3 regions of the Paenibacillus sp. 203 genome follow, and region 3 is predicted to be linked to each of the others. Evidence: predicted binding sites of a transcription regulator. Region 3 holds the regulator's gene; each other region holds the start of a gene.
What was found. Region 3 encodes Rex, which represses fermentation and respiration genes when NADH is low (regulators of the CRP and FNR family bind a similar motif). Its sites were predicted from a motif close to TTGTGAAATATTTCACAA; they were not measured.

Region 1 (3,291 bases), on a different contig from region 3:
CAGTGCACCCGTTTGGTGAAGGATATCTTCTGGGGTTATGATCGGAGTAATTTTGTTCGCTGCTTCATAGTTAGCATTCCATAAGTTGGATTGCGTAAGTATGTTGCGACATTGTTCTTTTTCTTCAGGGGAAAAGTCAGGGTAATAGTGGGTAAAAGCATCGTCCCACGAGTGAGGAATGCCTGAAAGCACGGACTTGGGATATTTACGGTGATAACGGCTCACGATCCTAATGAATTCCGGTAACACTACAAAGTCAGCGTCGCAGAAGATGATGTACAGCCCTTTTGCACGGCGCAGTCCCAAATTTCGAACGGCAGATCGACCGCGTTGTTCCTGATGTGACACATAGATAAGAGGATAGGATGCTTTGAAGCCTCCGACCATTTCTTTCGTTCCGTCTGTAGAACCGTCATCAGCTACAATGACTTCGAATAGTTGCTTTGGATAGGTTTGTGTCTCAAATGAAGCGAGTGTGAGCAACAATTGCTGGGCTCGATTATAGGTTGGAATGATGACGCTGTAGCGGATAGCCAATATGATCTCCCCCCCCACCATTCTTATTAGAAAACGCTTGAACAAGATAAATAATAACAATGTATTCAAGGATTTTAGCCTGGTCTAGTCAAACATCCCTCCAGGTTCGAAACAGGCTTGGTCTTATTACCGATATTAAGGTGGGGGTTCTGTATCTTCTGCTGTTTTGCAGGTACGTTCAGTGGTGTTATGTATGTGTAATCATGGTATTATGCATAGAGATGTAAAGTAAAAGCGAGGGCGCTTCCTATCCGCTGAAAGTCCACTCAGCATACAGAAACAAACATGAGATGAAATGGGCAAGTTATGGTAAACTATATAGAGTTATAGAAGACCTGAAAGAGGAGTACTATATGACACAATTTGTCTATAAGCAAATTATTGACGATCTCAAGATGAAAATTTTTGCTGGAAAGTTTGCAGATATGAGATTGCCAGATGAACGTAGTCTTAGTGAGACTTACCAGGTTAGTCGTAGTTCAATTAAACGTGCTCTGACTAAAATGGAGAATGTCGGAATCATTTTCAAAAAACAAGGTTCCGGGACATTTATTAATCCATTATACATAAGAAATGAATCTATCTTTAACTACGAAGGCTCTAATCTAGGAGTCACTGATAATTTTCAAATGCATGGTAAAAAGCCGAAAATCAAAGTATTGAGTTTTGAGGTCATTCCGCCAACAGAAGAGTTACAGCGCGATTTGTTCTTGGAGACTCATGATTTTGTTTACAAAATTGTTCGCTTACGTCTGTTTGATGATGATCCTTTTATGATTGAAACGGGCTATATCCCCATTAAAATTGTCCAGAATTTAAATCAGACAATTATCGAGGGGTCCATTTTTAATTATTTGGAAGACTCGCGGAACTTGGCTGTCACCAAATCTTTTTTATCCATTTTTGCAGAACCGTCTCAAGAGAATGATCAAAAGCTGCTACATTTAAATGAAAATGAGCCTGTAGGTATTATGGAAGGTGTGTTCTTTTTAGATAACGGTACGCCATTTGAGTTTTCTCATATGCGATTTCATTACAAATATTTGAAATTTAACACCTTTGTATCGGTTCACTAATGATAAGACTGGAGAATTCTCCGGTCTTTTTTTTATGGTTTTGAAAAAAGAATTGGAGTCTGCGATTGCCTCGTTTATTGCAAATTTTATTGGTTTATAATTCTATATATTTTAATGTAAGAGCTTTTTTACTGTCTTTTTAATTTATATTTCATAGTATGTTCAAAATTTCACAAAATTGGACCGTATCACTTGTGAAAAAGGTTGAATTTAATCAGCGTAGCGTTATGATGTACATGTAGATGAAATTTCCGGAAATAAATTACAAACAAAACTACTTAGGGAGTGGACACCATGTCGTTATCACCCGTGTTAGCAGATTATTCATCTAAAACATACTTAGAAAAACTTGATGCATATTGGCGTGCAACGAACTACATTTCGGTAGGTCAGCTGTATTTAAAAGATAATCCTTTGTTGAGAGAGCCTTTAAAAGATTCAGATGTGAAGGTTAAGCCTATTGGACACTGGGGCACAATTCCGGGCCAAAACTTTATTTATGCACATCTAAATCGTGTTATTAATAAATATGATTTGAGCATGCTTTACATTGAAGGTCCTGGTCACGGCGGCCAGGTTATGGTTTCAAATTCTTATCTGGATGGAAGCTACACTGAAATCTATCCGCAAATTACACAAGATATCTCAGGGATGAAGAAATTGTTCAAACAATTCTCTTTCCCTGGCGGTATTGCTTCACATGCTGCTCCTGAAACACCTGGATCTATCCATGAAGGTGGAGAATTAGGCTACTCCCTTTCTCATGGTGTAGGTGCCATTCTGGATAATCCTGATCTGATCTCGGCTGTTGTTATTGGTGATGGTGAAGCTGAAACAGGCCCATTAGCCGCTTCGTGGTTTTCTAACCGATTTATCAACCCCATCACAGATGGTGCAGTACTACCAATCTTGCACTTGAATGGTTTTAAGATTAGTAACCCAACGATTATGTCTCGTCAATCGAAAGAAGAATTGACCTCATACTTTAAAGGTTTGGGTTGGGAGCCGTTCTTTGTTGAAGGTGAAAATCCGGATCACATGCATCCAGAAATGGCGAAAGTATTGGATACGGCTGTCGAGAAGATTGAAGCTATTCAAAAGAATGCGCGTGAAAATAATGACCTTACTCGTCCGGCTTGGCCGATGATTGTATTCCGTTCACCTAAAGGCTGGACGGGTCCGAAGGAATGGGACAACGTGCCGAATGAAAATTCATTCCGTGCCCATCAGGTTCCAATTCCGGTTGATCAAAAAAATATGCAGCACGCACCTGCTTTGTTAGAATGGCTGAATAGCTATAGACCAGAGGAATTGTTCGACGAAAACGGTCGTTTAAACTCTGAGCTTGCTGAAATTTTGCCTACAGGCGATAAACGCATGGGAATGAACCCTGTTGCGAATGCGGGTAACCTCATTAAAGACTTGAAATTACCGGATTTCCGTAACTATACGCTGGATAATTCCGTACCTGGTAAAGTGATTGCGCAAGATATGTCGGTTTTAGGGAAATACGTTAAAGATGTGGTTGTCTTAAATGAAGAAAATCGTAATTTCAGAATCTTCGGACCGGATGAAACGATGTCTAACCGCTTGGCTCCTGTTTTTGAAGTAACCAAACGCCAATGGATGGACCAAATTATTGAACCTAATGATGAATTCTTATCATCCTATGGCCGCG
Region 2 (3,291 bases), 160 kb from region 3:
ATGGCTGGGAATTCAGGCCCTACTTGAACGCCAGATTTTTCATCTTTACCACCGTTAATTGCATACAGCAGAGCTTTAGCCAAGTTGGCACGAGCACCAAAGAATTGCATTTGCTTACCGATTTTCATTGCCGATACACAACAAGCAATACCATAATCGTCTCCATAAATTGGACGCATCAGATCGTCATTTTCGTACTGAATGGAGCTAGTTTCAATAGAAACTTTCGCACAATACTTTTTGAAGCCTTCAGGCAATTTTTCCGACCACAGTACAGTCAGGTTCGGCTCCGGTGCAGGTCCCAGATTGTAGAGGGTGTGCAGGAAACGGAAGCTGTTTTTAGTTACCCGAGTTTCTCCAGTTACGGACATACCACCAATGGACTCAGTAACCCAAGTTGGATCTCCACTGAATAGTTCATTATAGTCAGGTGTGCGCAAGAACTTAACAATACGCAATTTCATAACAAAATGATCGACTAGTTCTTGAGCTTGTTCTTCTGTCATTGTGCCCTCTTCCATATCACGTTGAGAGTAAATATCAAGGAAGGAAGATACACGTCCTAAGGACATTGCTGCACCATTTTGTTCTTTGATTGCTGCAAGATATCCAAAATATACCCATTGGAAAGCTTCTTTCGCATTGTTAGCAGGTTTGGAAATATCAAAACCGTGCTCAGCAGCCATTTGTTTCAGTTCATTCAAAGCACGAATTTGTTCGGAAATTTCCTCACGAAGACGAATTACGTCTTCTTCCATGGAATCAACTTCAAGGCTTTTCAATTGCAGCTTTTTATCTTGGATCAAGAAGGCTACACCATACAAAGCTACACGACGATAGTCACCGATAATACGACCACGACCGTATGCATCTGGCAGACCAGTAATGATACCAGCTTTACGGGCTGCTCTCATTTCATCTGTATAAGCGTCAAATACACCTTGGTTGTGAGTTTTACGAATATGAGTGAAGATATCAATGATACTTTCTGGTACTTCAAAACCATAGGCTTTACAAGCGTCGATCATCATCCGAATTCCACCAAACGGCTGCAAAGAGCGTTTGAATGGAGCATCTGTTTGTACACCGACAATTTGCTCTTTATCCCGGTCTAGATAACCCGGTTTATGTGAAATAATAGTGGATGGCGTATTCACGTCTACATCAAGCACGCCGCCGTTTGCCAACTCTTTTTTAGTAAGATCGGATACAATATCCCACAATGCAGTTGTGTTGGCGGTAGGACCAACCAAAAATTCTTCATTGCCAACATAAGGTAAGATATTAGTTTCAATAAAATCGTTGACGTTGACTTCTTTAGTCCATTTGCCTTTTTTAAAACCTCTCCAGCCAGATTGTTGCTCTTGTAATTCTCTCTCAATCACCGACATGTAAATCCCTCCAAATTGTTTGGTCTTCCGGACTTGTGATTTTTTTCACGATAAAGCTATTTCTTGAGCCCGGCCTTTTCACCGATGCCTTACGCTCAGTGTCGGGACCTTTCTTACACCCTTATTGTAGAATAATGATAGAGTGTAGTATGTGACAAAAATCACAATATGAGTGATTTTTGTCACTTTATTTTCCCTAGCTTCACGCCTATATCCTTAGCCTTGCCGTTCACCTCCCTTCCCAAACCAACAGGCCCTCTATATAGAGAGCCTGCATCGGTATTGAACGAGAAAATGCTTTTTCACAAGCCTCTTCGTACCTATTATATTATTGGTCAAAACGTCCGTAGAAGGCATTGCGATAGACATCAGCCAACTCAGTAACCAGCGGCAACTTCGGATTCGCAGTTGTACATTGATCTTCAAATGCGCGGTCAGCCAGATAGTCTACACGTGATTCGAAATCCTTTGCATCGAAACCGATTTGTTGGAACGATTCCTCGATACCAAGTGTTTTATTCATTTTACGGATCGCTTCGATCAAGCTGTTAACCCCTTCTTCGGTGGTGCGTGCAGGCAGTCCCAGTATGCGCGCGATTTCTGCATAACGCTCATCCGCAACAAAGTGCGAATATTTAGGGAACGAAGCAAATTTTGTCGGTTTTTTCGCATTATAGCGAATGACGTGCGGCAATAAAATGGCATTCGTGCGACCATGCGCTGTATGGTATTGTCCACCCCATTTATGTGCAAGACTGTGGTTAATGCCCAAGAATGCATTAGCAAATGCCATACCAGCAAGTGTAGAAGCATTATGCATTTTTTCACGAGCCAGCTTATCACCAGTCAGAGCCGATTGTTCTAGGTATTGGAATACCAATTGAATGGCTTTAATTGCCAGACCATCTGTGTAGTCATTAGCCATTACGGACACGTAAGCCTCGATAGCATGTGTCAGAACATCCATACCTGTGTCCGCTACAGCTGTTTTAGGTAGCGAATATACAAACACTGGGTCAATAATTGCCACATCAGGAGTCAACTCATAGTCAGCCAGTGGGTACTTCGTGTCGCCCAGGTTTTTGTCCGTAATTACTGCGAACGATGTAACTTCGGAACCTGTACCCGAGGTTGTAGGGATAGCTACAAATTGTGCTTTTTGGCCCAGACGTGGGTACTTGTAAATTCGTTTACGGATATCCATGAATTTTTGTTTTAAATTATTGAAATCAGTATCTGGATATTCATAGAACATCCACATGCCTTTAGCAGCATCCATTGGGGAACCGCCGCCCAGTGCGATGATGCAATCCGGTTGGAAACGTCTCATCATTTCAGTACCACGTTCTACCGTAACTGTCGATGGATCTGGCTCTACTTCAGAGAACACTTCGATAGCTACTGGTGTTTGGCGTTGATGCAGATAATGAATAACACGATCTACATATCCCAGTTGTACCATCATAGGGTCTGTGATAATGGCTACACGTGTGATATCAGGCATTTTAGCAAGATACTGTGTCGAGTTTTTCTCAAAATAGATTTTGGAAGGTACTTTGAACCATTGCATATTCACCGTCCGTTTCGCCACCCTTTTCACATTAATCAAATTGACTGCCGATACGTTCGACGAAGTCGAGTTACGACCATACGAACCGCAACCGAGTGTCAACGAAGGAAGGTTGGTGTTGTAAATGTCGCCAATCGCACCATGTGTGGAAGGTGCATTTACAATGATACGTCCTGTTTGCAGACGGTTTGCGAAGCGAGCGATAACGTCCTCATCGTTCGAATGAATAGCGGACGAGTGGCCCATGCCCCCGAATTCCACGACTTCAGCAGCACGTTGAATACCTTGTTCCGCATTTTTTACTTTATAGCAAGCCAATACAGGACTCAA
Region 3 (3,291 bases):
AACTGAATCTGAGCAACCGTGGTGGAGATTTCTGGGAAACGGTGGCGAGTGATTCAGAGTCCTGTCTTGGTCGTTCTTGCCCATGGTTCCGCAAATGCTATTATCATCGTGCACGCCATGAAGCAGGGATAGCGGATGTTGTTATTACGAATCACTCTAAGTTGTTTACAGACGTCAAAGCTAGTCACCAGTTGTTGCCGAGCTATGAACATCTGGTGATTGATGAAGCCCATCACCTGGAGGAAGTAGCTGGTAAGCACCTAGGTATGCATATGAAATATTTCACACTCGTGCATACACTGACGCGACTGTTCAAAGACAGCAAGAATGGACAACTGCCTTCACTTCGTCAACAGTTGGCGAAATCGGGGCACGAGAAGTCGACGGATTGGGCCTCAACCATCGATCAGATGTATCCGCTCGTGTTAGAGGTTAAGGAAACTTGGGACCTGCTAAGCGACAAGCTGTTTGGCATGTTGCCAGAACGAAGCGATGCGACACCGGGTGAAACAGGACAGTTTTCTTCCCGTCTCAAACCTTCAGCCAAGCCTGCAAAGTGGGATCAGGCGGGGGCTTTGGAAAATCAGCTATATGTAACGATGAGTGAAATTTTGCGCAAGGGCGACAAGCTGATGCTGGACGTCAAGGAAGAACATGACGATTATGCGGCGGATAGCCTTATTACAGATATCACGGGTCTGCTCAAGGATCTGGCGGGGATTCGAGAAAATTTGCGCTTTTTTATGCGACTCGATGATGAAACAACCGTATACTGGCTCGAAGCGAGTGGGCAATTCCGCAGTAAATCATTACAATTTTATGCGGTGCCCGTCGATGTGAGCCGCCAGTTGAAAGAAATGTTTTTTGACAAAAAAAGAAGCATTATTCTGACGTCTGCTACCTTATCGGTAGATAAGTCGTTTCAGTACATGATCGATCAGCTCGGCTTGCAGGAAGCCGCAGATCAAGAGCGGCTGATGACTTCGCAGCTCCCGTCACCCTTTAATTACAGGGATCAGGTGTTGCTGGTCATTCCACGGGATTTCCCAAGCGTGAAGGGCAGTGTAGGAGATGCACACTTTGTAGATATGCTCGTTAGCTCTCTAGGAGCGACTGCTCAGGCGACGCGGGGGAGAATGCTTGTTCTGTTTACTTCCTATCGGATGCTCCGGCAAGTGTATGAGCCGCTCAAAGAGGCCTTAGCATCCAGCGAAATTACTGTGCTGGGACAAGGTGTGGACAGTGGGAGTCGCAGCAAGTTAACCCGCCGTTTTCAGGAAGCCAAAGCTTCTGTATTGCTGGGAACCAGCAGCTTCTGGGAAGGCGTCGATATTCCGGGGAAGGCTCTGACTTGTCTGGCCATTGTTCGCTTGCCATTTCAACCGCCGAATCACCCGTTGCTGGAGGCAAAAAGCGAGCTGCTCCAGCAGCAGAAGAAGAATCCATTTATGAAGCTGTCTGTACCACAAGCGGTCATTCGCTTCAAACAGGGATTTGGTCGGTTGGTTCGTACAGCGAGCGACCACGGGGTCGTTATCGTTTACGATACGCGTGTGATCGAATCCTATTACGGAAAGCACTTTTTGTACTCGTTACCGGGACCAAAAATGGAGCATATGCCATCGGAACAAATGGTGCCCCGCATCGCCGAATGGCTCCAATCCGCCCCGGAGACCGAGGCATAACGGACGGACACTAAGTATGTTCGTTACAATTAGGGGGAGCAAGTATGAAATCAGATAAAATTTCAGAGGCTGTCGTACGGAGGTTACCCGTATATTTACGTTATCTGAATGCACTTCACAAACGGGAGGTGGCTACGGTCTCTTCTCAAGAGTTGGGACAAAGGCTAGATTTGAACCCGGCCCAAATCCGTAAAGATCTCGCCTATTTTGGAGATTTTGGTCGGAAGGGTATCGGTTATGATGTTTCTTATCTAATTGAGAAAATACGCCATATCCTGAAAATCGATCAGCAAATTAATGTAGTATTGGTCGGAGCGGGTAATCTGGGGCAAGCCCTTTCGAATTATAACGCTTATTTAAAAGACAATATGAAGATTGTAGCGGTATTTGATGCGTTTCCGGATAAGGTAGGGACCAAGATCAATACATTGGTCGTGCAACCGATGGATGAACTGGAAGCGACTGTGAGAGAAAAAAACATTCGAATCGGGATTATTACCGTACCTGATTTTGAAGCACAGCACGTGGCTGACAGGCTTATTGAGAGCGGAATTGGAGCGATCCTGAACTTTGCACCGACTACTCTCAAGGCACCGGCCAACATTCGGATTCATGCCACAGACTTTACAACTGATTTGCTTAGCCTCGCTTATTATTTGGAGGACGGAAAGGAAGAAACACAATATGACAGTGAATAAATGGATGATTAAAAACGGCTCTTTTGCCGTAAATGGACCAGAAGCTGGGGTAATCCATGGTTTTATGATTGTGGAAGATAGCCGCATTACTTACATTGGCGAGACTTTGCCTTCGGGTGAGGAAGAGACGGAAGCGATCGATGGTAAGGGGCTTTTGTTTTTACCTGGTCTGATTAATACTCATGGTCATGCGGCGATGTCTCTGCTGCGTGGGCATGGAGATGACTTGGCACTTCAAGTATGGCTTCAGGAAAAAATGTGGCCTATGGAAGCCAAGTTTACATCTACGGACGTGTACTGGGGTACGTCGTTGTCTGTGCTGGAAATGCTGAAAGGTGGAACAACGACCTTCCTGGACATGTACGATCATATGGATGAGGTGGCTCGTGTAGCTGAAGAGTCAGGTATTCGTGCAAGTCTGATGCGTGGAGCAATTGGACTATGTTCGGAGGAAGAACAGCGAATCAAGCTGGCTGAGGCCGTGACTTTTGCGCGTAACTGGCATGGTAAAGCAGACGGGCGTATTACAACAATGATGTCACCGCATGCGCCATACACCTGTCCACCTGCGTTTATTGAAAAATTCGTACAAGCTGCGCATGATCTGGATTTGCCGCTGCATACGCACATGTCTGAGACGATCGCCGAAGTGGAGCAAAACGTACGAGACTACGGTTTGCGTCCAGTTGCGCACTTGGATAAGCTTGGCTTTTTCTCCCGTCCCTCGCTTGTTGCCCATGGCGTTCATTTGAACGACGAAGAAATAGCTTTACTGGCTGAACGTGGTGTAGCGGTTTCGCACAACCCAGGTAGCAACTTGAAGCTGGCAAGTGGTGTGGCAAGAGTGCCTGAATTGCTGCGTGCAGGGGTTACCGTTTCTCTCGGAACGGATGGTCCTGCCAGCAATA

Region 1: a site for Rex is predicted at 1,772-1,789, ahead of WA407_RS24980 (phosphoketolase family protein). Genes of this name have one in related genera too.
Region 2: a site for Rex is predicted at 1,425-1,442, ahead of pflB (formate C-acetyltransferase). Genes of this name have one in related genera too.

What each region holds. Positions count from the first base shown of each region.
Region 1 is NZ_JAXCHD010000018.1:28,476-31,766, reverse strand. Features, by position in the region: gene WA407_RS24990 (glycosyltransferase family 2 protein) at 1-537, opposite strand, end outside; gene WA407_RS24985 (GntR family transcriptional regulator) at 891-1,613, shown strand; gene WA407_RS24980 (phosphoketolase family protein) at 1,908-3,291, shown strand, end outside.
Region 2 is NZ_JAXCHD010000003.1:53,442-56,732, reverse strand. Features, by position in the region: gene pflB (formate C-acetyltransferase) at 1-1,391, opposite strand, end outside; gene adhE (bifunctional acetaldehyde-CoA/alcohol dehydrogenase) at 1,720-3,291, opposite strand, start outside.
Region 3 is NZ_JAXCHD010000003.1:211,339-214,629, forward strand. Features, by position in the region: gene dinG (ATP-dependent DNA helicase DinG) at 1-1,685, shown strand, start outside; gene WA407_RS07415 (redox-sensing transcriptional repressor Rex) at 1,730-2,383, shown strand; gene WA407_RS07420 (amidohydrolase) at 2,370-3,291, shown strand, end outside.